Regions from separate parts of the Kosakonia calanthes genome, predicted to be linked through region 1. Evidence: predicted binding sites of a transcription regulator. Region 1 holds the regulator's gene; the other holds the start of a gene.

Region 1 (3,136 bases):
GAAAACTCCGTAGTACCGATACCGAAGGCACCGATAGCCAGGGACAGCAAAGGGAAATTAATTTTCATATTTTGGCTCCGAAAATGACATGCCGACGCTCGACTCTGTCGTTGAAGACAAAAGTATGACAGCTGTCACATAAATTAGAAGTTAGCTGAATGACAAAAGATTATTGCGCAACAGATACAAATGCAGGAGATAAGGCAGGAAAACCGAGGGAGAAAGCTCTCCCTCGCGATAGATCAATGCAGTGCTGCGGTCAGCGCGCCGAAAACAATCAGACCCAGAACGATGACGGTGGTGAATAATGAATACTTAAGATCGGTGCTCATCAATTTCTCTCCTTTTAATTTCCCCACAAAAAGTGAGATAGCGCATTTTTGCACAAATTATCCTAAAAATCTTGCGGGAATTAGAGGGAGAATCGTTTTAACTCTTCCCCTTTTGCTCAAGATAAGACAAAATTCGACGCTAAATTTATAAGCGTACCGGCCATTGACTCCCCTCCTGACGTCCAGTGTCGTTTTCCCGGCGTACCGCACTCTTTTTGCTGAGTTCAGGGTGTTTAAAGGCAAACGTTTACCTTAAGTATTATCAGGAGCTTACGATATGGTCTGGAGTAATATCTGATGGCAACGATTAAAGACGTCGCGAAACGAGCAAACGTTTCCACTACAACCGTATCACATGTAATTAACAAAACACGCTTCGTCGCCGAAGAGACGCGCAACGCCGTGTGGGCCGCGATCAAAGAACTGCACTATTCGCCGAGCGCCGTGGCGCGCAGTTTGAAAGTCAATCACACAAAATCTATCGGTTTATTGGCCACCAGCAGCGAAGCGGCCTATTTTGCCGAAATCATCGAAGCTGTCGAAAAGAAATGTTTCCAGAAAGGCTACACCCTGATTCTGGGTAACGCATGGAATAGCCACGAAAAACAGCGCGCTTATTTGTCGATGATGGCGCAAAAACGCGTCGACGGCCTGTTGGTTATGTGCTCTGAATATCCCGAATCTGTTTTAAGCATGCTGGAAGAGTATCGCCACATTCCGATGGTGGTGATGGACTGGGGCGAAGCAAAAGCCGATTTTACCGATTCTGTCATTGATAACGCCTTCGAAGGCGGTTATATGGCAGGCCGCTATCTTATTGAACGCGGGCATCGCGATATCGGCGTGATCCCCGGCCCGCTGGAGCGTAATACCGGCGCAGGCCGTCTGGCGGGCTTTATGAAATCGATGGAAGAAGCCATGATTTCCGTCCCGGAAAACTGGATTGTGCAGGGCGACTTCGAACCGGAATCTGGTTACCGCGCCATGCAGCAGATCCTCGGCCAGTCGCACCGCCCTACCGCCGTTTTTTGCGGCGGTGATATTATGGCGATGGGCGCACTGTGCGCCGCTGATGAGATGGGTTTACGCGTACCGCAGGATATTTCGGTTATCGGTTATGACAATGTGCGCAACTCTCGCTTCTTCACGCCAGCGTTGACGACGATTCATCAGCCGAAAGATTCATTGGGTGAAACCGCCTTTACCATGTTGCTTGACCGCATCGTCAACAAACGTGAAGAGTCGCAATCGATTGAGGTGCATCCGCGCCTGGTAGAGCGCCGCTCGGTGGCCGATGGCCCGTTCCGCGACTACCGCCGTTAATCTTCTTTCGCGGGGGCCGTTACTCCGGCTCCCGCAACCATTCACTGTTCAGCGTTTCGCTATCTCCCAGGTACTCCAGCAGCCAATTTAAGGCGGGCGATGCCTCGTTTTGTTGCCATGTCAGGCAGCAAGCCGCATCCGGAAACGGGTTTTCCAGTTCGAGCGCCACCCAGGCTCCGCTATCCAACCACGGTCTGGCAAAATGCGCCGGCACCATGCCCACACACAGCCCCGCCGAGAGACAGGCTTCCGACGATTCCCAATCCGGGACAATCACGCGTTTTTGGTTATCCAGCAGCCAGGTAATGCGTTTCGGTAATGAACGCGACGTATCTTCCTGAATCAGCGAAGGCCAGTTGCGCAACGTCTCATCACTTAGCGGGCCGGGCATTGCAGCCAAAGGATGTTGACTGGAAACCACGCATTTCCAGCTAAGCATGCCCATATCGCGAAACGCATAACGTCCACCGACCGGAATGGCCTGCGTTGCGCCAATCGCCAACTCAACGCGTCCGTCAGAAAGCGCATCCCAGACGCCATTAAACACCTCCTGATAAACCAGTAATTCGACATCACTGAAATGGCGATAAAAATCAACGATTAGCTGCCGCGTGCGCGAAGGTTTAACGATATTGTCCACCGCGATCGCCAGTTGCCCGCGCCAGCCATTGGCGATTTGCTGGCACTGCTGGCGGGTGACCTGCATTTTTTTGATAACAGAACGCCCTTCTTTCAAAAACCAGACGCCTGCGGGCGTTAACTCTACATCACGATGGCGACGCACAAACAGCGGAACCGCCAGCCACTCTTCCAGTTGCCGAACGGTATAGCTCACCGCAGAAGGCACGCGATGCAACTCTTGCGCCGCACCGCTAAAACTGCCATTGCGCGCCACCGCATCAACCACTTCAAGGGAATATTCTGACCACATAATCTGCCTGCAAAAATTTTGAAACCAATGCGCAAATATTAGCGTTTCACAACTGTTATTGCACTCCTTACACTCGACACCCCTAAATACCTGCAACAAAGAGAAACCATAATGCAACCTGGCAAAGGATTTTTAGTCTGGCTCGCGGGATTAAGCGTGCTGGGCTTTTTAGCCACCGACATGTACCTGCCCGCTTTCAGTGCAATACAACAAGATTTGCAAACCTCTTCCGCCGTGGTCAGCGCCACGCTCAGCCTCTTTCTGGCGGGGTTCGCGATCGCGCAACTGGTGTGGGGGCCGCTGTCGGATCGTTATGGACGCAAACCGATTCTGCTGATCGGGTTGACCATTTTCGCGTTAGGTTGCGTGGGTACATTATGGATACGCGATGCCACACTGCTGCTGGTGCTGCGCTTTGTGCAGGCAGTGGGCGTCTGCGCGGCCACTGTAAGCTGGCAAGCGCTGGTGACTGACCATTATCCGGCGCACCGCGTTAACCGCATTTTCGCCACCATTATGCCGCTGGTCGGGTTAACCCCGGCGCTGGCAC
Region 2 (3,136 bases), 2.1 Mb from region 1:
CAGCTTGTCGGCGATTTCTTGCCAGCCGACGTAGCCCACAAAAGCGCAGAAATCATTGCAGTGCGCCAGCCAGTACTCCTGCTGCCAGCCGCAATAGCCGGGTGTGCGCTGTGTGAGCTCGGCTAAATTGGCCTCCGGCCACGGGTTTTTCAAACCGGTAAATTCGCCCTCTGCGTCGAATTCACTCTCAACACCCTCAATGCTGCAATCATCCTGAAAGCTCCCGGCAAACTTCTGTGCTGCGGAGCCATCGGCGATACACCATGGACAGAGGGTGTCGACATCTTCAGTGGTAAAGAAAGGGTTGGTGTAATACACGTCCGTTGGCTGCGTGCAGCAAGCGCAGGTTACGGTTTTTTGTTCGGAGAAAACACCTGTTTCCAGGGGCTGCGGATGGTATTTAAATACCGGTAGAGGGCGATTTGTCTGTGCCATAAAAACATCCTGTTTAGTGGTTAGATTAGCGCGTAACAGACCACCCGCGTGCGCGCCACAGCTCTGGTAACTGAGCTAAGTCAGTGAACATCGTCACTTTCGGGTGGTCGATGGGTACATTATGCGGGTCGGCGCAGAAATAAAAGACTTCCATCCCTGCCGCAATTCCAGACTGCGCTCCGGCGGTGGAATCATCCACCAGAATACACTTTGCCGGAGAGACATTCAGTACCTGTGCTGCATGGTACATTAACGCTGGATCCGGCTTCCAGCGCTGGATGTCATAGCCGCTAAACAGTTTGTCTGGAAAGTGGTGTAACATCCCAAGTTTGCCCAAAGAATGCTGCATTTTGCTGACCGGACCATTCGAAACGACACACATTGGCACGCTTACTGCTTCCAGTAATTCATTCGCACCAGCAATGACTTCCAGCTCGCTATCAAACAGACGCGCGACTTCCGCACGGTAAATCGGTTCCAGCGTCTCTTTTTGCAGATTTTTGCTGTACTCCTCGCCGATAACATCGATGATTTCGTACAGTTTCATGCCCTTAAAGCGCTTGAATACCTCTTCCAAATCCAGCGTGATGCCAAATTCCGCAAACATATGCACGTAAGCGCGGGAACAAATTACTTCACTGTCGACCAGGGTGCCGTCACAGTCGAAAAACACCGCTTCTATGTGGGACATGCCATTTCCTGTTATTGCAAGTTTACCGTTTACTTAACGCAGATTGCGGGACGCAATCGTTGCCGTATAAGCAAAATCAATGAAAAAAAGTGTGTGATAACCGTCAACATTGTCTCATTTTGGTATAGGATAGCGACGAATTTTCCCTCCTATTCCGGAAATTGATAATGAGCCAACAACAGACTTCCCAGGCATCGAGCCAGGGGTTGCTTGACCGCGTGTTTAAACTGCGTGCGCATGGCACGACGGCACGCACCGAAGTGATCGCCGGTTTCACGACGTTTTTGACGATGGTCTATATCGTTTTTGTTAACCCCCAAATTTTGGGCGTCGCGGGAATGGATACCAGCGCAGTTTTTGTCACCACCTGTCTGATTGCTGCATTCGGTAGCATCCTGATGGGTCTGGTTGCCAACCTGCCGGTGGCACTGGCGCCGGCGATGGGTCTGAACGCGTTCTTCGCGTTCGTGGTGGTTGGCGCAATGGGTCTGTCCTGGCAGATTGGGATGGGCGCGATTTTCTGGGGTGCGGTAGGTCTGTTGTTGCTGACCCTTTTCCGCGTGCGTTACTGGATGATTGCCAATATCCCGGTTAGCCTGCGTGTGGGCATCACCAGCGGTATCGGTTTGTTTATCGGCATGATGGGCCTGAAAAATGCGGGCGTTATCGTGGCGAACAAAGAGACGCTGGTTAGTATCGGTAACCTGACTTCGCATAGCGTTCTGCTGGGCGTGCTTGGTTTCTTTATTATCGCGATCCTCGCGTCCCGTAACATTCATGCCGCGGTGCTGGTTTCTATCGTGGTGACCACGCTGTTGGGCTGGTTGCTGGGCGATGTGCAATACCACGGTATTGTTTCCGCGCCGCCTAGCGTGGCAACGGTCGTCGGCAATGTCGATCTGGCTGGCTCGTTTAATATCGGCCTGGCGGGCGTTATCTTCTCATTCATGCTGGTCAACTTGTTTGACTCCTCCGGTACGCTGATTGGCGTGACCGATAAAGCCGGGCTGGTGGACGAAACCGGCAAGTTCCCACGCATGAAACAAGCGCTGTTTGTGGACAGTATCTCCTCCGTTGCCGGTTCCTTTATCGGTACCTCTTCGGTGACCGCTTATATAGAATCCTCTTCCGGTGTTTCCGTGGGGGGCCGTACTGGCCTGACCGCGGTTGTCGTCGGTCTGCTGTTCCTGCTGGTTATCTTCTTGTCGCCGCTGGCGGGCATGGTTCCGGGTTACGCGGCGGCCGGTGCGCTGATTTACGTTGGCGTGCTGATGACATCCAGCCTGGCGCGTGTGAACTGGCATGATCTGACCGAAGCGGTTCCTGCGTTTATCACTGCGGTGATGATGCCGTTTAGCTTCTCAATTACCGAAGGTATCGCGCTGGGTTTTATCTCTTACTGCGTGATGAAAATCGGTACTGGTCGCCTGCGCGATCTCAGCCCGTGCGTGATGGTGGTTGCGGTGCTGTTCCTGCTGAAAATCGTCTTTATCGACGCGCATTAATGCTTTTATCCCTCTCCCGATTGGGAGAGGGTTTTTTGCTCGTGCTTAACTTAGGGTTAATGCTTTTTCGGCAGGTAGGCTGGTGAAGCGCATCAGGCGGGAAGCGGGATCGTTAGCGCGCGTTTGCACATCCGAAAGATAACGCCACCCTTTTTGGCTATCGAATTCCCAAATTCGTAGGCTCTCAATCGCAGGCGCGACGGCGACCGACCAAATCAGCACATCTTCTGCATCACACATCACTTCCACTTGCGCGCGCTGCATCACGCGAAGCCGCCCGGAACCTGGCAACAATTGCAGTTGCCCAGGGTCGTCCTGCATTTGGTGGATTAATTTCATCACACTCTGGCGCAGCGTCAGAAGCTGCGTTTGCGCTTCGTTCGGATCGTTTTGGTTGTTGATCCACAACTGTTCGTTATTCGTGAAAGCGTGTTTTTGCCCGTGTGGGCTATGAAAGCTACGCGTAGCGCGTTGCAGCTCCATATCGAGACCGCATTCGCCTTCG

What was found. Region 1 encodes PurR, which represses purine synthesis genes. Its sites were predicted from a motif close to CANGCAAACGTTTGCNTG; they were not measured.
Region 2: a site for PurR is predicted at 1,176-1,193, ahead of AAEY27_RS22330 (NCS2 family permease). Genes of this name have one in related genera too.

Annotation. Positions count from the first base shown of each region.
Region 1 is NZ_CP151800.1:2,661,325-2,664,460, forward strand. It holds gene AAEY27_RS12450 (MFS transporter) at 1-68, opposite strand, end outside; gene AAEY27_RS12455 (YnhF family membrane protein) at 243-332, opposite strand; gene purR (HTH-type transcriptional repressor PurR) at 630-1,655, shown strand; gene punR (DNA-binding transcriptional activator PunR) at 1,675-2,586, opposite strand; gene punC (purine nucleoside transporter PunC) at 2,698-3,136, shown strand, end outside.
Region 2 is NZ_CP151800.1:4,778,413-4,781,548, forward strand. It holds gene cbrC (PF03691 family colicin E2 tolerance protein CbrC) at 1-435, opposite strand, end outside; gene yieH (6-phosphogluconate phosphatase) at 461-1,126, opposite strand; gene AAEY27_RS22330 (NCS2 family permease) at 1,294-2,631, shown strand; gene AAEY27_RS22335 (4'-phosphopantetheinyl transferase family protein) at 2,677-3,136, opposite strand, start outside.